Regions from separate parts of the Streptococcus sp. 27098_8_134 genome, predicted to be linked through region 2. Evidence: riboswitches for the same ligand, from Rfam matches in the RefSeq annotation. Region 2 holds a riboswitch; the other holds the start of a gene.
What was found. A riboswitch is a leader RNA that binds a small molecule or an ion and turns the genes downstream of it on or off. The one in region 2 is predicted to bind preQ1.

Region 1: another riboswitch for preQ1. It lies ahead of O3620_RS01175 (nucleoside hydrolase); the one in region 2 lies ahead of O3620_RS06175 (QueT transporter family protein).

What each region holds. Positions count from the first base shown of each region.
Region 1 covers NZ_JAPVYD010000001.1:257,970-270,565, forward strand. Annotated here, with positions in the region: gene O3620_RS01130 (M56 family metallopeptidase) at 1-252, opposite strand, end outside; gene O3620_RS01135 (BlaI/MecI/CopY family transcriptional regulator) at 268-645, opposite strand; partial or broken gene O3620_RS01140 (DUF1304 domain-containing protein) at 760-1,116, opposite strand; gene O3620_RS01145 (FAD-containing oxidoreductase) at 1,306-2,622, shown strand; gene O3620_RS01150 (NAD(P)/FAD-dependent oxidoreductase) at 2,734-3,702, shown strand; gene whiA (DNA-binding protein WhiA) at 3,736-4,647, opposite strand; gene O3620_RS01160 (YvcK family protein) at 4,644-5,621, opposite strand; gene rapZ (RNase adapter RapZ) at 5,618-6,508, opposite strand; gene O3620_RS01170 (RidA family protein) at 6,564-6,944, opposite strand; PreQ1 riboswitch class I at 7,077-7,121, shown strand; gene O3620_RS01175 (nucleoside hydrolase) at 7,242-8,213, shown strand; gene O3620_RS01180 (ECF transporter S component) at 8,227-8,778, shown strand; gene O3620_RS01185 (hypothetical protein) at 8,865-9,026, opposite strand; gene obgE (GTPase ObgE) at 9,038-10,348, opposite strand; gene O3620_RS01195 (DUF4044 domain-containing protein) at 10,399-10,527, opposite strand; gene O3620_RS01200 (Ig-like domain-containing protein) at 10,645-12,384, opposite strand; gene glmM (phosphoglucosamine mutase) at 12,450-12,596, opposite strand, start outside.
Region 2 covers NZ_JAPVYD010000002.1:336,291-348,886, forward strand. Annotated here, with positions in the region: gene O3620_RS06160 (MarR family winged helix-turn-helix transcriptional regulator) at 3-452, shown strand; gene O3620_RS06165 (B3/4 domain-containing protein) at 470-1,177, shown strand; gene O3620_RS06170 (GtrA family protein) at 1,248-1,688, opposite strand; PreQ1 riboswitch class II at 1,717-1,853, shown strand; gene O3620_RS06175 (QueT transporter family protein) at 1,851-2,366, shown strand; gene ligA (NAD-dependent DNA ligase LigA) at 2,472-4,430, shown strand; gene O3620_RS06185 (diacylglycerol kinase family lipid kinase) at 4,440-5,390, shown strand; gene pulA (type I pullulanase) at 5,414-7,711, shown strand; gene O3620_RS06195 (LTA synthase family protein) at 7,764-9,959, opposite strand; gene O3620_RS06200 (Csa1 family protein) at 10,423-11,115, shown strand; gene O3620_RS06205 (HlyD family efflux transporter periplasmic adaptor subunit) at 11,178-11,696, shown strand; gene O3620_RS06210 (class I SAM-dependent rRNA methyltransferase) at 12,037-12,596, shown strand, end outside.

The sequences.
Region 1 (12,596 bases), on a different contig from region 2:
GCCCTGAGCTCCACCTGTCTGGGTAGCAGTCACTGCTGTCTGAACTACCGATCCTGTATTCAGCCGAATCAGGCCTGAGCCGAACTGAGGACGGAACGGAAACAGAAAACTTAGCAATATCAGAAACCAAATAAAATACTTCACTCTGACCGAAATCTTAGTCTTAAAGGCCGTAAAAAGCAGACTAAGCAAAAGCACCAAAATGGATGTCGACAAACTGGTCAGCAGAAAAGAAAGAAGGAACTGTTTCATGCTTATCCCTCCATCCTACTTTCCTTGGTTGAGCAAACTACGCAGCTCATCCAATTCATTTTCTGAAAAGGAGTTAGAAGAAAAGAGTGTTTTGACAAAACCGCCCATAGAACGACCACTATGACGCTTCAAGAAATCCGAAGCCTCAACTTCCAGATACTCATCTTCTGAGATTAAGGCTGTATACTGCCTTTCACGCCCCTTGCGGACACTTTCTAAAAAGCCCTTTTCTGTCAAGCGAGCCAAGACTGTCAGCAAAGTCTGAGGCTTCCAGTGATTGTCTGGTCCCAGCTTTTCCATGATACGGGCAGAGGTCGTCGGTGTAGGCAGCTGCCAAATTACCTTTAAAATAGTAAATTCCCCGTCTGGCAAACGTTTAATAGATCTTTTCATCGTTCCCACGCGCTTTCTAAATTAATGCTATTTCTAATTTTATTCTACACTTGTCTAACAAAAAAGTCAATCATTATATAAAAAAGAGCGAGAAATCAATTTTCCTCACTCTATTTAGAAAAATAAACTAAGTAGGGTCAGCATAACCAGCCCTCCCTGCTTGAACAGGATTTTGGGGTCACTGGTCACTGCACCGTATGCTGCCACCAAGATGATATAAACCATAAAAATTCCCAGCCAAACCGGACTAGGCTGTACAAAGGCCGCAATCAAGACCAAAACAGCTATCAGACCGTTGTATACTCATTGGTTTTTGAAAAGAGTATTGACCGACTGCTGCTCCAACTCCTCTTGTAACATGCCGAAAACCCGAGCTGTCGCTACCGAAGTCGTCGCGATGGTCTCCAAGTACAGGATATAGAAAAATTCCAAGGCAACCAAGCTTGCCAAAATAAGTGTAACAATAGACATTTTGACCTCCTAAAATAAATAACGAAACTTAGTATAACACAGACTGACTGGAACTGCGAAAACATTGCTCAAAAATGGACATTCTGTATAAAAATAAACACTAAAAATACTGAAGAAAAAAAGCGTAGCAGAAATCAGCAATTTCTGACTAGATATGATACAATCTTTTTTGAAAAATGGAGGTAAATTATGTTAACCTATGATTTAATTGTCATCGGCTTTGGGAAGGCCGGTAAAACATTGGCAGCCAAAATGGCGGCTCAAGGAAAAAAAGTTGCTTTGATTGAGCGAAGCAAGGCTATGTACGGGGGAACCTGTATCAATATCGCCTGCATCCCAACCAAGACCCTGCTTGTCGCAGCTGAAAAAGGCCTGGCTTTCGACCAAGTCATGGCTGAAAAGAATGCTGTTACCAGCCGTCTCAACGGGAAGAACTACGCAGCAATCAGTGGCGCTGGTGTCGACATCATTGATGCGGAAGCTCATTTTCTTTCAAATAAGGTCATCGAAATCACAGTTGGCGATGAAAAAGAGGAACTGACGGCTGAAACTATTGTTATCAATACCGGTGCCGTTTCCAATGTCCTGCCAATTCCTGGACTGACTGAAACCGAGCATGTCTATGACTCAACTGGCATTCAAAATCTGAAGGAACTTCCTAAACGCTTGGGAGTTCTGGGCGGCGGTAACATCGGACTAGAATTCGCTGGACTCTACAACAAATTGGGCAGTCAGGTGACTGTGCTGGATGCTGCACCTGTCTTTCTCCCTCGAGTAGAGCCTTCTATCGCTGCTCTAGCTAAGCAATACATGGAAGAAGACGGAATCCAACTCTTACAAAATGTACGTACCACACAGGTCAAAAATGATGGTGACGAAGTTGTAGTTGTGACAGAATCTGGAGAATTCCGCTTTGATGCCCTACTCTATGCTACCGGTCGTAAGCCGAATGTTGAACCACTACAGTTGGAAAATACAGATATCGAGCTGACAGAGCGCGGAGCGATTAAGGTCGATAAGCACTTGGAAACATCTGTACCTGGTGTATTTGCAGCGGGCGATGTCAATGGCGGTCTGCAGTTTACTTATATCTCATTGGATGACTTCCGTATCCTTTATAGCTATCTGGCTGGCGATGGCAGCTACACACTGGAAGACCGTAAAAACGTCCCTACCAGCATGTTCATCACACCACCTTTGGCTCAAATCGGATTGACTGAAAAGGAAGCCAAAGAGCAAGGCCTGCCGATTGCAGTTAAGGAGATTCCAGTCGCAGCAATGCCTCGTGGACATGTCAATGCTGACTTACGCGGTGCCTTCAAGGCTGTTGTCAACACTGAAACCAAGGAAATCGTCGGAGCGACTATCTTCTCAGCTGGGGCTCAGGAAATTATCAATATCCTGACTGTAGCCATGGATAATAAGATTCCTTACACCTACTTGAGCAAGCAAATCTTCACCCACCCAACGTTGGCTGAAAACCTCAATGATTTATTTGTTATCTAATTTTAAGCCCCAGATGGGGCTTTTAAGATGGCTTCAAAACATTTGCTTACATCTCAACCCCTTTTTGTGGTACAATAATGCTAGTTTATTTTAAAAAGATTGAGGAAAATTATGTCTGAACTGTATGATATTACGATTGTCGGTGGCGGTCCAGTTGGCCTATTCGCAGCTTTTTACGCTCATCTGCGCCAAGCCAAGGTTAAAATCATTGATTCCCTGCCTCAGCTGGGCGGTCAGCCGGCCATTCTCTATCCAGAGAAGAAGATTCTGGATGTACCGGGCTTTACCAATCTAAGTGGCGAAGAACTGACACAGCGTCTGATTGAGCAGTTGGAAACTTTCCAGACTGAGATTTGCCTCAATGAAACGGTGCTGGATATCGTTAAATCTGATGATGGCTTCACCATCACGACTTCTCAAGCCCAGCATCAAACCAAAACCATCATCATTGCCATGGGAGGCGGCGCCTTCAAACCGAGGGCTTTGGAGTTAGACGATGCTGAATCTTTCAGCAACCTCCACTATCACGTTTCAAACATCAGTCAGTATGCTGGCAAAAAGGTTGTTATTCTGGGAGGTGGTGACTCGGCTGTTGACTGGGCACTAGCTTTTGAAAAAATCGCAAAAACCAGCCTGGTTCACCGTCGGGATAACTTCCGGGCTTTAGAGCATAGTGTGGAAGAACTCAAGGCTTCTAGTGTTGAGATTAAGACACCATTTGTACCCAGTCGATTGGTTGGTGAAAATGGCAAGATAACCCACTTGGAAATCAGCCAAGTCAAAGGAGAGGAAAGTCAGCTTCTGCCTCTGGATCACCTCTTTGTCAACTACGGTTTTAAATCCTCTGTCGGCAATCTCAAAGATTGGGGCTTGGAACTTAACCGTCACAAGATTTTAGTCAACAGCAAGCAAGAAACTTCCATGCCAGGTATCTATGCGGCTGGAGACTGCTGTAGCTACGAGGGGAAGATTGACCTGATTGCGACTGGGCTGGGTGAGGCACCTACTGCTGTCAACAATGCCATTAACCATATCTATCCTGAGCAAAAAGTCCAACCCAAACATTCTACAAGCCTATAAAAAAACAGCTGCTGAGCTCGAGCTCAGCAGCTTTTATAATTCATCTGCGATTTTATTAATCTTTCTCAAGCGATGATTGACACCGCTCTTAGTCAGTGGCTGTCTCAGACTATCAGCTAGCTGCTGGATGGAGTAGTCTGGATGTTGGATACGAAGCTGGGCTACCTCCTGCAGGTCTACAGGTAAACTCTCAATGCCGATATTATCGCTGATTTTAGCAATATTGTTGATGGTTTTCATACTGGCTGTGACCGTACGAGCGATGTTCGCTGTCTCCGCATTATTAGCGCGGTTGAGGTCATTGCGCGCTTCCCGCATGAGCTTAAGAGACTCAAACTCAGCCATGGCTTCCATAGCACCGATGACAATGAGAAAATCCATGATGTCTTCAGCCCGCTGCAGATAAGTGACAGCCCCCTTCTTGCGCTCAATGGTCTTGGCATCCAGCAGAAAACGGCGCATCAAGGCAGCCAAATCCTCAGCATGATCCAGATAAACGGACAGGATTTCCAGCTGGTACTTACCTGAATCTGGCTCCCTCATACTGCCATTTGAGAGAAAGGCTCCCCGGAGGTAGGATCTGCTAGCTTCGTCATCTGACAAAATGGCCTGGTCAATCCCGGCCTCGATACCAAAAAAGGAGTCAGCCAAGTGCAGATCAGAAAGGATTTCTTCTACTTTCTGATCTAGAAATACTGTATAAACTCGATTCTTGCGCAAGTTGGTCTTCTGATGATGGCGGATTTCTGACTTGACCTGATAAAGGTCCGACAGTAACTCATAGAGATGGCGGGCAATCTTAGCATTTTCTGTTGTGACAGACAGGGTCAAACCACTGCTGGCCAAGCCCAAACTGCCAGACATCTTGATCATGGCTGACAGCTCATTTTTATCTCTGCTTGCCAGACTCAACAGTTCTTCTTTTACTTTTACTGTAAAGCTCATTTGCGTACCTGTATAATCTGCATCAATTCGTCAACGACCAACTCACCATCATGGAACGCTCCGCCATTTTCCAAACGAAGAAAGTTCGAAGAAATAACGCGCGGAACCTGCTCTTGTAATCCTTGAAAATCATGCTCCACCTGTACCAGATATTCGTCAAACTGGTTGCTGTCCATGTACTCATGAGGGACAGGTTCGATATTAACCAAGACTGTATCTACAAACTTCCTGCCTAAATGACGGTGCAGGACTTGGACGTGATCGCTGTCTGAAAAATGCTCTGTTTCGCCGCGCTGGGTCATGATATTGCAGACATAGGCCACTTCTGCCTTGGTATCCAAAAGAGCTTGACCAATTTCCTCGATAACGAGATTAGGCAAGATTGAGGTAAATAGCGAACCTGGTCCCAGAACCACCATATCGCTTTCCAGGATACTTTCAACCACCTTTTTGCTAGCAGCAGGCTTCTTGTCATCATAGGTATTGGTAACATAGACCCGCTCAATCATCCCGCTCTTGCTGGTCAGATTGCTCTCACCTACAACTTCCGTCCCATCTGCAAACACAGCATGCAGAGTTAGTGGATTGTCGCTAGAAGGGTAAATTTTTCCTGTCGTATGGAAAAATTTGGTCAGAAGCTGCATGGCATTATAAGTTGAGCCCTGCATTTCGGAAATGCCGGCAATAATCAGATTGCCCAAGGGATGCCCCGCTAGAACACCGTCTCCTTCCGCAAAGCGATACTGGAAGACCTTCTCATAAAACTTTGGCATGTCGGACATAGCTACCAGGACATTTCGCAAGTCACCTGGCGGAGTTAACTGCTGGATGTTTTTCCGCAGCTCACCAGAACTGCCGCCATCATCTGCTACTGTAACAATGGCTGTAATCTCTACGTCCTTTTTACGCAGGCTGTCTAAAATAACTGAAATTCCTGTTCCACCGCCAATGACTGTAATTCGTGGCTTTCTCATGAGCGGTTCACCGTTTCTTTCCGACGGTTTTTGTCGCGGTGACTGGCATTGACCGGCCAATTTTTAGCCAAATCATCTGCTAAGCGCTGAGCAAAGGCTACACTGCGGTGCTGACCACCTGTACAGCCAACAGCAATCGTCAGGATAGACTTTCCTTCCTTCTGATAGCCTGGCAAAATGGGCTCGATCAAGCCCAGCAGATGCTGGTAAAATTCTTCTGACTCGGCATGGTTCATGACATAGTCAAAGACATCCTTGTCCAAGCCTGTCTGATTGCGTAGCTCAGGCTTATAGTAGGGATTAGGCAGAAAGCGCACATCAAAAACCAAGTCAGCATCCAAGGGCAGACCGTATTTGAAACCAAAACTCATAACCTCAATGCGGAAACTATGCATGTCAGCCTGATTTGAAAATTGCTCAGAGATGGTCTTTCTGAGCTCCCGTGGTGTCAAATCTGTTGTGTCCACAACATTTTGGCTGAGATTCTTCAGAGGGGCTAAGAGTTCACGCTCCAGTTTAATCCCATCTAAAATCCGTCCATCAGCTGCCAACGGATGGCTGCGACGCGTTTCCTTGTAACGAGCCACTAACTCCTTATCCGCCGCATCTAGAAAAAGAATCTTGAAATCTATATTCTCATTTTGCTCTAAATCATCCAAAACGTTCTGGATTTGCAAAAAGAAGGAACGGCTGCGCATATCGACAACCAGAGCCAATTTATCATTGTCAGTAGTCCCTTCGACCAGCTGCAAGAACTTCGGCACCAGAGTTGGCGGCATATTGTCGATGGTAAAATAACCTAAGTCTTCAAAGGACTGGATGGCTACGGTTTTCCCCGCCCCGCTCATTCCAGTCACAATGACAAGCTGAATTTTCTTCTCAGACATAATAATCCTTTCATCAGATAGAATCTGTCAAAGAGTGGTTTTCCCCCGCTCTTTTTTAGAGAATCTCGGCAATAACCTCAATCTCAATCTTCACATCCTTAGGCAGGCGAGCCACTTCGACTGCTGAACGAGCTGGAAATGCTTCTGTAAAGGCCGTTTTGTAAACTTCATTAAAGGCCACAAAATCATTGATATCACTCAAGAAGCAAGTAGCCTTGACTACATGGTCAAAATCTGTTCCAGCGGCTTCCAAAATGGCTGAAACATTTTTCAGCACCTGCTGGGTCTGCTCTTCAATAGTCGTCCCAATGATTTCTCCAGTTTCAGGAGACAGGGGAATTTGCCCGCTCGCGAACAAAAGATTGCCGACAATTTTTCCTTGAACATAAGGTCCAATCGCTGCTGGTGCTTTATCTGTATGAATCGTTTTTGCCATAATTATCACTTCTCCTACTTATTTTTTTCATTATACCATAAAAAGATGGGGGTGACCATGTTAGGCTTACTCCCATTGACTTTTTCCTTATTTTTATTTATGATAGAAAAATAGAGAAATCAAAACCTCGGTTTTGGACTGGTTCGAAAACTTCCCAGAATAAAAAACTAAGTGCCTTTATATTGTATATAAAATGTCTTGCGCATAGTTTTTTTGCTGTCTCCTCGATTAGTCAGACAGTTAAGAGGTTGGGACCGATTGTCTCAACCTCATTTTTATATAAGCAAAGGAGAACTCATGAAAAGAAAAGTCATTATCGACTGCGACCCTGGTATAGATGATAGTCTAGCCCTAATCTATGCAATTCAACATCCCAATCTAGAAGTAGTAGCACTGACCATCGTCGCTGGAAATGTCCCAGTAGACCTTGGTGTTGAAAATGCCTTTAAAATATTAGAAAAACTGAACCGGCTAGATATACCAGTCTATGCAGGGGCAGAAAAACCTCTAGTCCGCGATTTTGTTTCAGCTCAAGATACCCACGGTATGGATGGTTTAGGCGAGAGCAGAATCAATCGAACAAGCAATTGTCAGCCCCAGCCTCAGAAAGCATCTGAATTTCTGGCTACCTATTTCCAGAAGGCTCAGGACACTTCACTAATCGCCTTGGGACCATTGACTAATCTAGCAATGGCAATAAAGCAAAATCCCCAAATTGGAAAACATATCAAACGCTTTGTCAGTATGGGCGGCAGCTACAAATCTCATGGCAACTGCTCACCTGTAGCCGAGTATAACTACTGGTGTGACCCACACGCCGCTCAATTTGTCTATCAAAAGTTAGGCCGAAAAATCGAGATGGTTGGACTAGATGTCACACGCGCCATCGTCCTCACCCCCAATCTATTAGAGTACATGCGTTTTCTACAGCCAGAAGTAGCTGAGTTTGTCGGTCGTATCACGCGTTTCTACTGGGACTTTCACTGGGAATATGAACACATCACCGGCTGTGTCATCAACGATCCGCTGGCTATTGCTCATTTTCTGCATGAAGATCTTTGTATGGGCTTCGACTCCTATGTTGAAATCGTGACCGAAGGCATTGCTCTTGGACAGACCGTGGTTGATGCTTATAACTTCTATCATAAACCAGCCAATGCCTATATTGCAACTCAAGTCAGTCCCTCACTCTTCTTCCAAGACTTCTTAGCTATCCTCCTGAATCAGCCTAAGGAAACGATTGCTCGAGACCTATCATCACTTTTATGAGGAAAATTTTATCATGAAAAAATCGACACCCCTTATCCTAAGCTTCTTGTCTATCTGTATCGCTCTCAACTACGTGGGAGCTAATATTGCACTATTTCTGAAATTACCTATCTATCTAGATACCTTTGGAACGATTCTAGCTAGCTTGACCTTAGGGCCTCTTGCTGGGGCTGGCGTTGCCTTTCTCAGCGCCCTCATTGGCTGGATGACAACCGATATCTTTTCTCTCTACTACTCGCCAGCCGCTATCATCATTGCTCTTTCAGCAGCTTGGTTTTTTAAAGAAAAAGGAAGCTTAAAGCTCAGTCTTCTCTGGAAAACCCTATTGGTAGCCCTTCCGGGTACCCTAGTAGCCTCTGCAATCACTGTCCTGCTCTTCGGGGGCATAACATCCAGCGGATCCAGCCTCATCGTCCAAGCCCTGCGGGGAATGGGAGTCAACCCCGTCCTTAGTATCGTCCTCGTACAAATACTAACTGACTATGCAGACAAGCTTATCGTTCTAGGTGTCTGCCTAGCTGCTCTCCCTCGAATAAAAGCAGTCAGCCCTAAAATCTTTGCTTAAAACAAAGGTTAATTACCTTAACGAATACATCTTTGGCGCAAAAAAGCAGCTGAGTAGGATTATTTCCTGCTCAGCTGCTTTTTATCTTATTCCTCTTCTGCTTTCGCTAATGCTTCTCTTTCCAGACGCAGCTTGCGTTTGGGGTTGAGTTTATTAAAGAGCTCTTCTAGTTTTTCTGCATTCCAGACGTCGGCTGCAGAGACAAAATTTCCATTTTCATCGCGGAAGGATATTGGTTTATCACCCATTGCAAGCCTCCTTAGTCAACGAATTCAAACTCAAACTTGCCGATGCGAACCAAATCCCCATCCTTGGCTCCGCGATCACGAAGGGCTTCATCAACGCCCATACCACGCAGCTGACGGGCAAATTTCATGACTGCCTCATCGCGGTCAAAGTTAGTCATATTAAAAAGTTTCTCAAGTTTATCACCAGACAGCACCCAAGTCGCATCATCATCACGAGAAATTTCAAAGGCTGGTGCTTCTTCGTCAAAGCCATAGTAAGCTTCTTCTTCCATTTCAGACTCATCATAAAGCAAGAACTCTGGTGTCTTATCCAGTAACTCTGCAGTCGCATCCAAGAGAGTCGCAAGTCCTTGCTTAGTCAGACTGGAAATTGGGAAGATTTGTGGCAGCTCCGCAAACTCATCATAATTAGCCGCTAATTTCTCTTTGAATACCTTGAGATTTTCAGCACTATCTGGCATATCCATCTTGTTAGCAACAATAATCTGCGGGCGCTCCATAAGACGAAGATTATAGGATTCCAACTCTTTATTGATAGCTAGATAGTCCTCATAAGGATCACGCCCCTCACTAGCTGACATATCGATGACATGCAGGATGACCCGTGTCCGCTCAATATGACGGAGAAACTGAGTTCCCAGTCCGACCCCTTGGCTGGCTCCCTCAATCAAACCTGGTAGATCTGCTACTGCAAAGGACTCTCCAGAGTGAGTACGAACCATTCCTAGATTGGGCACGATTGTCGTAAAATGATAGGCACCAATCTTAGGCTTAGCTGCTGTGATAACACTAAGCAGAGTTGATTTTCCGACAGATGGGAAGCCAACCAGACCAACATCTGCTAGGACCTTAAGCTCAAGCAGAAGCTCCCGTTCTTGACCTGGTTCTCCGTTCTCAGAAATCTCTGGAGCAGGATTTTTAGGCGTTGCAAAGCGGATATTTCCACGACCACCTCGGCCACCACGCGCTACGATAAATTCTTGGCCATTTTCTACCAAGTCCGTCAGCACCTTGCCCGTCTCAGCATCACGAACCGTCGTCCCCTGCGGTACACGAACAATCAAGTCCTCAGCTCCACGGCCATGCATACCCTTGGTCATACCCTTTTCACCAGACTGAGCCTTGAAGTGGCGATTGTAGCGAAAATCCATCAGGGTGCGCAGGCCCTCGTCTACAACAAAAACAACATTGCCGCCACGACCGCCATCACCGCCCCAAGGACCGCCATTAGGAACATATTTTTCACGGCGAAAGGCCACCATGCCATCGCCACCATTGCCAGCCTTAACTTGAATCTTGGCCGTATCTAAAAACATACTCATTTTTTCTATTCTCTTTTTCTAGTCTAAAAAAACGCCCTGAAGCGTTTGGATTAAAAGATTGCGCTGAGAGCGGAAGCAAAGATAGCTCCAACTGTCACGATGAGCATGATAATCACGACCAGCATCGTCAATTTTTCAAATCCTGTTTTTTTACGTTGTCCGTTATCTCCAAAAGCCACGATAACACCTCTATCCTTTAAAAATTACTAGGTCTATTCTAACATGATTACTCCGTTTTTTCAAATGGAAAAGTATGTAAAAAGGCTTTAAGAGAAAACTCTTAAAACCTTTGAATATTATCTAGTCTTTTTTTGAAGAAAGACATAGCTTCCAAAGCCAACTAAGATTGCCAAACCTGCAAGTGACAGCCAAAGTGTCGTTTCTTGACCAGTCTTAGGCAGAACCTTTTTGTTGCCTCCTGCAGCACCTGGATCATTGGTACCGTTGTTTGAATTGTTATTTCCATTCCCTGGATTGTCTGTTCCACCCTTTGGATTGTCGGAACTGTTACCAGGGGTATTGTTACCATTGCCTGGGGTATTATTTGGATTATTGTTTGGATTATTATTTGGGTTGTTGTTTGGATTGTTGTTATTGCCAGGAGTTGGCGGCTGAACTGACTTGCCTGGATCATTACCTCTATAAGTATTTGTAAAGACTGGATCCAAGTCATACTTGACAGAGCCTAAAAGCTCACCATTAACGTCTGTTACAGTAACTGTCAGCTGTGCTTCCTTGTCATCATAGACGTAGTTAGGATCATTTCCTGGGATTTCCTTGATGCTGTAGCGGTAAGTACCAGCAGCACTGTAGTTTAAAGCCTTGAAGTTGATAGAGCCGTCTGCTTCATTGGTAACTGTTTGAAGCAAGTTACCACTTTCGTCAAAGAGACCAAAGGTAAATTGACCTTTTTCTAACTCTTTATTAACAAGCTTCTTCTGAGCCTTAATCATTACGTCTTTTGCTAGCAGAGCGCTTCCTTTACCAGAACCATCTTCTAAGCGGACTGACTTAGTAATAGTACGCTCTGGGAAGCCTTTAGCTGTCCAAGACAAGGTGTTGTTAACCACATCGCCTACTTGAACACCATCTGGTACACGAGTAGAGTACTCGATGTACATTGGCCAGTTGTAGTTATCACCAAAGTTAATGGTAAATCCATTGGCATCACCATTAGCATTTTGCGTAAGAACTGCCTTGTTAGTGAAGTTATCCAAAACAGGCAGAGTCAGCAAGTGCGCTTCATTGCGGATGCCACCTTCTACAGGAGCATAACGAACTGCGCGCAGTGTACCTGGTACCAATGTCAGACCATCGCCAAAGTTGTCTGAAATCACCATGTTACGAAGCATGTCCTGTCTTGCATTCAGGATAATGCGCCACTTGACAATCTTTGGATCGCTACTGTCTTGGTAACCATATTTCATTTCATATTCACCAGCAGTTCCTTCTACCTTTTCGTATTGGAAAGAAAAATCTGTCTGGCCAAATTTGAAGGAAACCGGCTCTGAATTTTGTACCTTGTCGTTATTAACTCGTACATTAAAAGTCAGGGACATTTCTTTTTGTTCGGTGTAGTTAGTAAAGTAATTACTAAAGGTTACCGTAACAGTCTGACTTGCTGGATTCGCTTGAGCTTTTCCGACTACTTCTCCCTTGTGATTGACAACATCAGATACTTGGAAGTTTAAGGGAGTAATCAGGGTTAATTCCTGCGGCAGTGAGAAAGTAAGGGTGTCGCCTTCAGCGATAGTTTGAGATGACGGGAATGTGAAACTAGTTGTTACAGACAAGGTTTCATTGGTCATAACTGTTGAGTCACTTGTTAATGGCACACCATCTTTGGTAATGCTTGTTTGCTGGGTATAATCTGTTACCTCAGCAGCCTGTGTCCTAGCAGCCAAACCAAGACCTGTAACAATAGCCGTTAACAAGATTAAAATTTTAAGAATAAGTGTTTTCTTATTTTTCATCTTATACTCCTTTCGTAGCTTATTATACCAAGAGTATTGCAATTTATCAACATTTTTATTCAAAGTGTTTAAAAATTCATACGAATATAAAAAAACCAAGACATTATGTCTCAGTTTCTTTACATTTATTAGTCTATCCCAATTTCATCTCGAACAACATTAGCAATGGTATCTACATAATAATTTACTTCTTCGTCAGTTGGTGCTTCAGCCATGACCCTCAGCAGAGGCTCAGTTCCGCTCGGACGAACCAAAATCCGGCCATTGCCAGCCAT
Region 2 (12,596 bases):
ATATGTCAGTATTGCGGGAAATTGGGATTATAGCCCGAGCTTTGGATTCCATTGCTAATATTGAGTTCCGCGACATAGAGCTGGCGCGGGGGCAATATCTTTATCTGGTTCGAATCGCGGAGAATCCAGGGATCATTCAAGAGGAGCTGTCGGAGCTTCTCAAGGTGGATCGCTCAACGGTTGCCCGTTCTGTTAAGAAGCTAGAGGCCAAGGGCTTGGTGCAGCAGAAGGCAGCCAAGGACAACAAGAAGAACAAGGAATGGTTTGTGACGGAAAAAGGAGAAAAACTTTATCCTTTTATCCTAGCTGAAAATGACTATTCTGAAGAGACGTCCTTGCAGGGCTTTTCTCAGGCGGAAGTTCAAGCCTTGGAGGAAATGCTGGTCCGAGTGCGTGAAAACATCACAGGTAACTGGGAAGCCGTCAAAAAAGGACAAAAAAGAAACTATTAAGATTAAAGAGGTGCATCATGAAAGTTACAGTTGAAAATGAATTTTGGCAAGTATTTCCGGAAGGTCAGATTAGTATTTTAGTGGTCAAGGGGCTGGATAATAGTGTGGATGAAAGTAAGGACCCATATTTCAAATCCCTGCTGGATAAGGGAGCGAAACGAGCTGAGGACTTTATCTTAGATGAGAACTTCACTCAAAATGAAGTCATTCAGGAGTGGCGGCAGGCTTTCAGCAAATTCAAGACCAAGAAAGGAGCACGATCCTCTATCGAAGCCCTGCTCAAGCGGGTTAGTCAGGGGCGGGAATTTCATCCAATCAATCCTTTGGTCGATATCTACAACAATGTCTCGCTGTCTTATGCGGTTCCATGTGGCGGTGAGGATTTGGATAAGATTGTCGGAGGTCTTCATCTAGGAAAAGCCAAGGGTGGCGAAGCTTTTTTCCCGTTGGGAGCTGAGAGTGACGCGCCGGCTCTGCCAGAAGAAATCATCTACTATGATGAAGAGGGGGCTGTCTGCCGTTGCCTTAACTGGCGAGAAGCCCAGCGAACTATGCTGACAGAAGCGACCAAGGATGCCATCTTGGTTATCGAGGCCATCAACGAAGAGCAGGCCGTGCGTGCTCAAGCAGCTATGATAGAGCTTCAGACTCTGATTGAGGACTATTCTGGTGTCAAAGGTGAAATCACCCATCTGACGCTTGATAATCCAAGCTTGGAAATCTGAGACTAAAAAAATCTGGATCAGAATTATCTGGTCCAGATTTGATATTTTGAGGTTGAAGCACCATAGCCAATTAGTTTTTCTTGTTTTCAAAGATAAAGACCTTACTGAAAACATAGTTGAGAACAATAATAAGTACTTGAGAAAAAAGTGACTCGATAGAGTTGATAAGATTGCGGTTATTGTTGACAAATTGCCCGATAATATTAGGATAAGTATCCACTAATAATTTTGCAAGAATGATGTCTAGCAAAAGAGTGCCAGAACGCGCCAGAGCAAATTTAAAAAGTCGCTTTTGCCAACCTTTGCGTTGCTGCTTAAAGACAATGGTATCATTTGTGATAAAGGCAAAAAGAACTGCTGTGATATTAGCAGTAATGGTGGCAAATAATGTTTGTCCCGTAAGAGCGAAAATAAGGAGACGAGTAGTCATATAAACAAGTGTTGCTGCCGCACCAAAGAAGAGATAGGACAGAACCTCATTGTCAAAGAATTTTTTGATTAAAGTTTTCATAAAGATAGTCTATCATATTTCTAGGATTTATGCTATACTAGTTGGGTTGCCAAATCTGTGGGGGAATCATCTAATGATGCTCCTCTCATGTGACGCAACCCTTGGCGCTTAGCTTCTTTCGCCAAGCATATTACACGCGGTAAAGCCGCTAAAGGAGAAAACATGAAACAAGAAAAACTGACAGTTCGTGATTTGGCTCAGATTGCCATTGTTGCTGCTATTTATGTAGCTCTTACGATTACTCCGCCTTTAAATGCCATTAGCTATGGTGCATACCAGTTCAGAATTTCTGAAATGATGAACTTTATGGCCTTTTATAATCGTAAGTATATCATGGGTGTGACCATTGGCTGTATGATTGCCAATCTCTATAGTTTTGGAATCGTTGATGTCTTTGTTGGCGGTGGGTCCACTTTGGTCTTCCTGTCACTGGGTGTCTATCTTTTCAGTAGCTATAAGAATCAATATCTGATTAAAGGCTTGATTCGTTTGGATCACTTCTATTTTGCAGTATTCTTTTCTGTTTCGATGGTGACCATCGCTGCAGAGTTACACCTCTTGCAAGGTCTGCCATTCTTCCTGACTTGGTTTACAACAGCCATTGGAGAATTTGCTTCCTTGATTGCTGGAGCTATCCTTATTAACCAGATTGCGAAAAGGATTGATTTGACAAAATAAAACAGCTGAGAGCGGAATTTCCGCTCTTTTTATGTCCTTTTGCTTTTTAGGAAGAATTCGGAACAAATAGAGGAAGATTTTGTGTATTTGTGATAAAATAGAAGTATGAAAGAAAGAATGTCAGAATTAGTAAAGTTGCTCAACCGATATGCCCATGAGTATTATACGGCAGACAGGCCAAGTGTATCGGATAGCGAGTATGACAGACTCTATCGTGAGTTAGTGGAGTTAGAAGAAAAGTACTCAACCGATATCCTGCCTGACAGTCCGACACATCGGGTGGGAGGGAAGATTTTAGAAGGATTTGAAAAATATCCACACCAGTATCCTCTCTTTAGTTTGCAGGATGCTTTTTCACGTGAAGAATTACTAGCCTTTGACCAGAGGATTCGCAAGGAATTTCCTCAGGTCTCTTATCTTTGTGAGCTCAAGATTGACGGGCTCTCTATTTCTCTGACCTATGAAAAAGGAATCTTGGTAGCAGGAGCGACTCGGGGGGATGGTTCTGTTGGTGAAAACATTACTGAAAATCTCAAGCGGGTCAAGGATATTCCACTGACTTTGAAAGAACCGCTGGACATTACGGTTCGCGGAGAGTGCTATATGCCCAAGGCATCCTTTGATGCGGTCAATCAGCTGCGACAGGAAAATGGTGAGCCTGAGTTTGCCAATCCACGTAATGCAGCAGCGGGAACCTTGCGCCAGCTGGACACAGCAGTTGTGGCCAAGCGCAATCTAGCAACCTTCCTATACCAAGAAGCCAGTCCTACTCAGGTTGGCAGCCAAGAAGCCGTCTTAAACAAGCTGGCAGATTTGGACTTCTCAGTCAATCCTACACATATTCTGGCGGATTCTATCGAAGCAGTTTGGGAGTTTATCGAAAAGATTGCTCAGGAGCGGGACAGTCTGGCTTATGAGATTGACGGTATTGTCATCAAGGTTAATGACTTGGCGGTGCAAGAGGAGCTTGGCTTTACTGTCAAGGCACCCAAGTGGGCCATCGCCTATAAATTTCCAGCTGAGGAAAAGGAAGCCCAGCTTCTGTCTGTTGACTGGACAGTGGGGCGGACGGGAGTTGTGACTCCGACAGCCAATCTGACGCCGGTGCAGCTAGCGGGAACGACTGTCAGCCGAGCAACTTTGCACAATGTGGACTATATTGCGGAGAAGGATATTCGTCAGAAAGATACCGTTATCGTCTATAAAGCGGGAGATATTATTCCTGCTGTCTTGCGAGTGGTTGAGTCCAAGCGTGTCTCAGAGGAGCCTCTGGAAATACCAAGTCACTGTCCGAGCTGTGAGAGTGAGCTAGTGCACTTTGAAGATGAAGTCGCTCTGCGCTGCATCAATCCGCTCTGCCCAGCTCAGATCAAGGAGGGCTTGATTCACTTTGCCAGCCGGGATGCCATGAATATTACTGGCCTTGGTCCAGCAGTGGTAGAGAAGCTCTTTGCTCAAAATCTAGTCAAGGATGTGGCTGGAATCTATCGGCTGACGGTAGAAAATTTACTAGAACTAGAGAACTTTAAGGAAAAATCAGCAAATAAATTGTATACTGCTATTCAAGCTTCCAAGGAGAACTCGGCTGAACGCCTCTTGTTTGGCTTGGGAATTCGCCATGTGGGAAGCAAGGCCAGTCGAATTTTGCTGGAGAAATTCCATGATATTCCTAAGCTGTCTCAGGCCAGCCAAGAAGAGATTGCGGCTATTGACAGTCTTGGAACTGTGATTGCCCAAAGCCTGCATACCTATTTTGAGCAGGAAGGCTCTCAGATTCTTTTGGCGGAGCTGCAGGAAGAAGGTGTGAATCTAGACTATCTGGGGCAAAAGGCAGTGGCTGATGCAGCCCTATCAGGTATGACGGTTGTCTTGACTGGTAAATTACAAAAATTGACACGCAATCAAGCTAAAGAAAAATTGCAGAGTCTAGGTGCTAATGTTTCCGGATCTGTTTCTAAAAAAACGGATCTGGTAGTGGCTGGCCAAGATGCCGGCAGCAAGCTGGCTAAGGCTCAGGAGTTAGGAATTGAAATTCGGGATGAAGATTGGCTTGATAGCTTATGAGGCTGAAGTATGAAGGATAAGATTAAACGAGCACGATTGATTTATAACCCGACTTCGGGACAGGAAATTATTAAGAAAAATATAGCGGAAGTTCTGGATGTTTTGGAGGATGTGGGCTATGAAACCAGCGCCTACCAAACCACTCCAGCGCCTCTTTCTGCTCAAAAAGAAGCTGAAAGAGCAGCAAAAGCAGGATTTGATTTGATTATTGCGGCAGGCGGCGACGGTACCATCAATGAGGTAGTTAATGGCGTGGCGAATCTGGATGAACGGCCTAAATTGGCCTTTATTCCAACTGGCACAACCAACGACTATGCGCGTGCTCTGAAGATTCCCATGGGAGATCCAGTAGCGGCAGCCCGCATTATTGAAAAGAACCAGACCATAAAGATGGATATTGGCCGGGCCTATGGGAACAAGTATTTTATCAATATTGCAGCGGCTGGGACTCTAACCGAGCTGACTTACAGTGTGCCAAGTGAGGTTAAGTCTCGTTTAGGCTACTTTGCTTATGTCGCAGAAGGAGCAAAAAAGCTCCCTCGCTCTAAGTTCCGCAAAGTCCGTATCAAGCACGATCACGGTGTCTTTGAAGGGAAGATTTCGCTGATGTTTGCGGCTCTGACCAACTCTATCGGTGGTTTTGAAAAGCTAGCGCCAGATACTAAATTAGACGACGGGAATTTTACCTTGATTTTGGTCAAGACAGCCAATCTCTTTGATATGCTGAGTCTGATGATGCAGGCTATCAATGGCGGTCAGCACGTTGGCGATATCAATGTAGAATACCTCAAAACAAGCAAGCTGCAGCTGGAAGTTTTAGATAAAAAAGGTTCATTTATGCTGAATTTGGATGGAGAATACGGCGGCGATACGCCTGTTGAACTGGAAGTGCTGCACGGACATTTGGAATTTTTTGCCAATATTGATGAAATCAGTCAGACAGCCCTTTCAATAGAATAATTTTAGATAAGAGATGAAAGAACATGCTAGACTATAAAGTCTTAGTCCATTACCACAATCCTACTGGAGATTATTTCTCCTATGATATGTGGCAGTGGCAAATAAACCAATGGGGAAAGGAAGCAGCCTTTTCCAAACTTGATTATTTTGGTATTCAGGGGGAATTATCATTTGAGACATGGGAGCCCTTAAATCACGCTCATGTGATTATCAAACGTTCAGACTGGTCCAGCCAGTCCTGTGACTATCATATTGATTTGTTGCCTCCTCATCTGGTGACGGAAATTTGGCTGATTGAGGGAGATGCGCAGGTTTATTATTCCCTGCAGGCTGCAACGACAAGTCACCAGTATTCACGCCGTCGGCCGCATAACTTTGATATGGCCCTGAGAACAGACTACTTTGATGAATGCTGGGGCTATCAAGGCTGGTTGGGACACCGTCAGACGGACGGCGCACATACTTTCAAAGTTTGGGCACCGACAGCTAGGAAGGTAGAACTAGTAGTCTATGAATCGGCTGACAATCAAGCTCCTGTTTATAAAATTTTCCCAATGCAAAAAGGAGACCGATATTCTCACGACCATAAGGAAAACACCATCGGTGTCTGGTCAACTGAAATAGCAGAAGACTTGACCGGCAAAACTTATCACTATCATGTTAGCTTTGAATACCGTAATTTTTATACTCGCGATCCTTATACCATTGCGACCAGTCCAGATGGCAAGCGTTCAGCGATTCTTGGAGCGGATGAGACAGAAGTAGCTGGTTTTCAAGTTCTGCAAGGCAAAGAAGCTTTCTGGCGCTTGGATAATCCCAATCAAGCAGTGATTTATGAGATGCACATTCGGGATTTGACCAAGTCGGAAACTTCTGGCGTGGATAGTCAGCTGCGCGGGACCTTCTTGGGAGCCTGTCAAAAAGGCACTACCAATCATCAAGGGCAAAAGACAGGCTTTGACTATATCAGTGATTTAGGCGTTAATGTTGTCCAACTTCAGCCCGTGTCTGATCGTCACAAGGACTATGATGAAATTGGAGAGCTAATCTACAACTGGGGCTATGACCCACAGAACTATCATGCTCCGGAGACTAGCTTTTCCAGCAATCCTGCTGACCCAGTGCAGGCTATTCGCGATTTGAAAACGATGATTCAGGCCTACCATGATGCGGGGATTTCTGTGACACTGGATGTTGTTTACAATCACATCTACTCGACCTATGATTCTGCTTTTCAAGCTACGGTACCGGATTATTACTATCGAATGAATCCTAACGGCTCTTTCCAAAATGGAACTGGAGTGGGGAGTGAGACGGCCAGCGAGCACGAGATGTTCCGCAAGTTTATGATTGACTCTCTGCTTTACTGGGTAAAGGAGTTCAATGTAGATGGCTTCCGCTTCGACCTGATGGGAATTCATGACGTAAAAACGATGAATGCCATCCGTCAAGCTATGGATGAGGTGGATCCGAGAATCCTGCTCTATGGAGAAGGCTGGGATATGGGAACGGGCTTGAGGCCAGAAGACAAGGCCAAAAAGGACAATGCTTATCAGTTGCCGCGGATTGGATTTTTCAATGATACAGAGCGGGATGCAGTCAAAGGAGCGGAAGTTTATGGCGGCATCAAGGCTGGCTTTGTCAGTGGTCAGGCGACGGAGGATATTGTCGCTAAGTCTATCCTTGGCAGCAGTGAGCTAGGCAGCTATCTCAGTCCTGATCAAGTTCTTAACTACGTGGAGGCTCACGACAATTTCAATTTACATGATTTGCTTGCGGAGCTGCATCCCGACGATGATGTTCTGACTCGCACCAAGCGGATTGAGCTGGCAACTGCCATGAACCTGCTCATGCAGGGTATGGCTTTCATGGAGGTCGGACAGGAATTTTCTCGTACTAAGCTTGTAGCTACGGGGGAAGACGGCCAAGTTCTGCATAGCGATCGCGAAAGGGCTATGAACAGCTACAATGCGCCAGATGCAGTCAATCAGGTGAATTGGGATATTTTGCAGGACCATCAAGAGAGTATTGATTTTATCAAGGACATTATTCGTCTCAAGACATCCTGCAAGGCCTTTTCTTATCAGACCTATGAAGACATTTATAAGCATGTCTTTGTCCAATCAGCAGAGCAGGGCAGTGGCTTGATTATCTTTGAAATCAAGGATGACAAGCACTATCAAGTCATTTTTAATGCCAGCGGCCTGCCTTACTATCTGCCGAATGCAGATAAGCTGCGCCTCGTAGTTGGCAATAGCCGTCATAAGAAGCCTTTCTATGTTGAAAATCTGACGGTTTCTGTTTTTGAAGTTATTCAATAAGATATTGGTACAAGAAAAGCCTTAAGTCCATTGGACTTAAGGCTTTTGCTATCTACGGATTGGCTGTGGAACTAGAGCTGGAAGAACTTGAATCTTCTTGACTGCTGTCTTCGTCGCTGCTGCTAGTTTGGAACTGCTCTGGATGCAGTGCACGATAGCTTGGCGAATTAAAGAGGTCCACAGTGGAGACATTGCCTCGCTTAGAGTAAAGACTGGTTGATTGGTCGCCTTTTTCCTTTTCAATAGCCAACAAGGCTTTCATTGAATTAAGATAAGAGTAATCTTTAGGATTGACCTTGCCTAAGTCATTTCCCTTGTAGAAGCGAATCAAGTCACCTGTTTGAATGGCATCACTCATCTTAAGCTGGGTATTGGCGGCATTGCGAATCTCATCCAGTTCTTTCTTGATGGTTTCATCTGGATTGGTAATTTCTTCACCGGTCTGGGTGTAGTAGGTTCGTCCGTTGAAGCTAGTGTATTTTGGAGTGACAAAGTTATTGCTGGAGCGGAAGGCTGTGATTTGCTGATGCTGAGATGACAGCAGGTCTTGTCCAACTTGAAGGTAGTTTTTAGAGTCAATGCCCAGTAAATGCTCCAATGTTGGCAGCATATCTACTTGACCACCGTATGTATCAATTATCTTTCCCTTGTCCATGCCAGGGACTACAACCATGTAAGGCACGCGCTGCATCATGGCATTGTCGTAGTTGGACCAAGTCTCAGAAGTCTTGCCTACAAGAGGGGCCAAGTTAGGATTGCGGGTTTGGGAAATTCCAAAATGGTCTCCGTAGAGAACGATAATAGAGTTGTCATAGAGGCCGGATTCTTTGAGATAGTCAAACAAGGCCTTGACAGAAGAATCTAGGTAGTTGGCAGTAGCAAAGTAACCGTTGATGGTTTCATCCTTGGTCTTAGCCAGCGGGAAGCCAATTTCGTCACCAATCAAGCTAGTCGTGTAAGGATAGTGGTTGGAAACCGTGATATACTTAGCATAGAAAGGCTGCTGCAGGTGTTCCAGATATTTGATGGAATCTTTCAGCATAATCTTGTCGTTCAAACCATACTGGAAGGAGTTGGTATCGTCCTGCTTGGTAAAGTATGACGCATCGAAGAAATAGTTATAACCCCATTGCTTGTAAGCTGTATTACGGTTCCAGAAGCTTCCAGTGTTTCCGTGGAAAACAGCGGAAGTGTAGCCGCCGTTTTTGGAAAGAATAAAAGGTGCAGCTTGCTGGGTATTAGTACCACCGTAGTTAACCATAAAGGATCCTTGGTTGAGACCGAAGAGCCCAGTTTCAATCATGGTTTCAGCATCAGAAGTCTTACCAGCCTTGACCTGGTTGAAGACATTAGAGAAAGCCAGAGTCGAATTGGAGTGGTAGAGGGAATTAAGGAAAGGTGTCACCTCGTACTCTTTCCCATCTGCCTGCAGCTTATAGTCAATCAGGAACTGCTGGAAGCTTTCCAGATGGACATAGATAACATTGCGGCCTTTAGCAATCCCGTAATATTCTGGATTAGGCTCCGCATAGTGGGATTGAATATATTCTGTTACTGGTTCCAAGTCTTTTTCAGAAGCTTTGGAGCGCTCACGATTGGCGGTATATGTCTGGTTAGCACTGTAACCTAGAAAGGCTGGCAAGCCCAGAGCCCGAACGACATAATAGTTGGAAAATCCACGTGACAAGAGCTCAGGCCGGTCAATTTCAGCCAAGAATAAGTTGGCAGAGAACAGCATGGCAGACAGGGAGGTCACAGCAAAGCTGGCGCGTTTATTGAAAGGCCGGTCATCCATTCGGATGTATTTCTTAAAGAATAAGAAAGCCAAAATCGGGAAATCAATCAGATAAAGAATATCCCAAGGGCGGAAGAGCTCAAGTGCTGCTTCCCCAAGTCCAGCTGAAACGCTGCTAGAAGCTAGCATAGTATTGACTGTAACAAAGTCACTGAACTCGCGGTAGTAAATGGAGTTAGATACCAGCCAAGCAAAGAGGAGCAGATAGATTCCGAAGGCAAGGCTGTAGAATAATTTGGTTCGTTTTACATAAAGCGCCAGTCCCAGCAGCAAGAGGCTGATAGGGAAAGGGTTGATAATAGCTAAAAATACTTGATAAAGACCTTGAATATCGAGGTTAAAATCAATCGTGTAGGCCCACATGGTTTTTATCCAATAGAGGACCAGTAAAATCAAGACAAAACCTAGTCTCGTACTCATGAAATTGAGTAAATTCTTGGTTATTTTTTTCACAAAAAGTTACTTCCTTGTCTTATTTCCTAAAAATTTTCTCCTCTAAGTATAACATAAAAAGACGGCGCAAGGAAAAATTGACCTCTTTTTGACTGAGGAAAATGTTTGAAGCAGTTAAATATTTAAGTTTTTAATGGAGAAAGCTTTCTTAGGATTATTGTATGAAGATCATTTTGCCGCAGACATTAGTGGAATAGAATCAAATATCGTTGGCCAGAAACTTGAAAAACAGCAGGAAAATATCTAAAAAAACACTCAAAAAATATTTACAAAAAACATAGGAAAACATATAATTAAGATAAGTTGATATATCAAAAGTCGTTGGCGCAGAGTTTTATTACTAGTTATTGTTATAGTATAAATGCATGCTGTCTATTTAAAGGGGAGATGATGAAGAAGGCTATGAAAATCTCGCTCATTCCAGCATATTTAGCAGATAATGGGTGAAAGTGTTGGAGAATAAATGGAAAGGAAGAAAAAGATGAAAAAACTATGTGCATTAGCAATCCTATTTCTTGCAGGAACTATATTAGCGGGGTGTTCCATCATGAAAAACGCTAAAAGACAGGAGTATGAAGAGCGATTCTCAAGAATCTCAGAGGTTTATCCGACAGCCAAGGCGGAGGATTTGTTTAAGAAGTTTCCCAAGGGGTTCAGGATTGTATATATAAGACAAGAGCTGACTAACAATAAAACATTTTTTCACGAGTTTAAACTGAGGGGTGATCATACTACCAAACAGATTATCGGAGATTACACGAAAGTAAGAATTCAACCATATAACGATGAAATAATAATGACTTCAACTGTGACTTATAGTGATAAGAATGGATTCCAAACTACAGATGGTCAAGTTCTGGATTCTAGTTTAGAGAATGTTAGATTTCTTTTTACTCAACTACCTATTGATTATCAGTATTTGAAGTCTCTAGATTTAGACGCTATTACGGAAAGTCCGGTCACAGGTGATTACAGCATCCGCTATGAGATTACGAATGAAAACATCAACAGCTACATTAATTTGCCCAAAGGAAGCAAGACATTATTAGAATTTCGGGGATATCCAAAATATGACAAACAAGATAAATATTTTTTAACATTATCGGTAGAACGGTCAGAAAAATATTATTTTAGCGAAACAGTTATAGAAGAATAGGAGTTAATAATGGGAAAAGAGTATACAAGTTACATCATGATGATACCGGCCTTGCACAAAAAATGGCTGCTTTAACGGAGAATAAACGTAAGACCGAGGCAGAATTGATTCAGCAACAGTATATTTTAGAGTATCTAACGATTAAGGCGCCTTCGACTGATCAGATTGCAAGTTTAATCGTCAGTCATATTGGACAGACAGTTAGTGCAGAAAATCCAGTAGCAAGGCTCGTCCCTAGTGATTCAGAACTGATATTTGAAGCTCAGGTATCTGATAAGGATATAACAGATATTCAAAAAGGTATGAAGGCTGTTGTTAAATTACAGGCCTATCCTTATTCAGACTATGGAACCATTCCTGCTAAAGTGACTTATATCAGCCCGACTGCTTTTCAAGTTAAAGGAAAAGGGATGGTATATATAGTCCAAGTTGCGATTGACAAGAAGCATTTGCACAAAGGAATTGACTTAGTTTCAGGTCTATCAGGAATACTTGAAATAAAAACAGATAATCGAAGTATCTTAGATTACTTCCTTGACCCTATTCGAGATGGTTTGAATGACAGTCTGAAGGAGAAATAATTTCAGATACTATTTGGAATATTACTGAATGAATGAACAACCTCTCAGAAATCTTGAAGATAGTTCTGAGAGGTTTTTTGTGGTAATATACCTCTCTGCCTTCCTTGTCTTATTTCCTAAAAATTTTCTTCTCTAAGTATAACATAATTTCTCCAGTTAAGGAAAATTTGAGCCGCATTTGAGATATTTTAAATCGGCGAAATTGTAATATTCCTATAAAAGCCTTATCCTCTCTATAGAGAGGTTTATAGTCGTTTTGCACTCGTTTGTGAAATCTTTTATTAACTCAAATGTAAAATATGTTTTGAGAATTTTCACAATCTTTGGTATAATATAATTTATGAATAAACTTACTGTTACTCAACAGGCAGAAGAAAAACTGAGAAAGGGCATTCTTTTATTAGATAAAAAGGATTTTGGTGCTCTTTCGCTTCAGAATCAATGCGTGGAGCTGCAAAACCGTCAGGGAAAGTTCTTAGGCACAGCCTATCTCTCTCCGCAGAATAAGGGAGTTGGCTGGCTGATTTCCCAGAAGAAGGTAGAGCTAAACTCGGATTTTTTTCAAGGTCTCTTTGAGCAGGCTAAGAGCAGACGTTCTGCTTATTTTCATTCGTCTGACACGACAGCCTTTCGACTCTTTAATCAAGAGGGGGATGGCTTCGGTGGCTTCACGGTGGATTTCTACAATGACTTTGCGCTTTTTTCTTGGTACAATGACTTTGTCGTTGCTATCAAGGAGCAGATTCTGACAGCCTTCGCTAAGGTTTTCCCAGAGATTCAGGGAGCTTATGAAAAGATTCGTTTCAAGGGTTTGAACTACGAATCCGCTCATCTCTACGGAGCAGAAGCTCCAGAAACCTTCACAGTCTTGGAGAACGGTGTTCGCTATCAGGTTTTTCT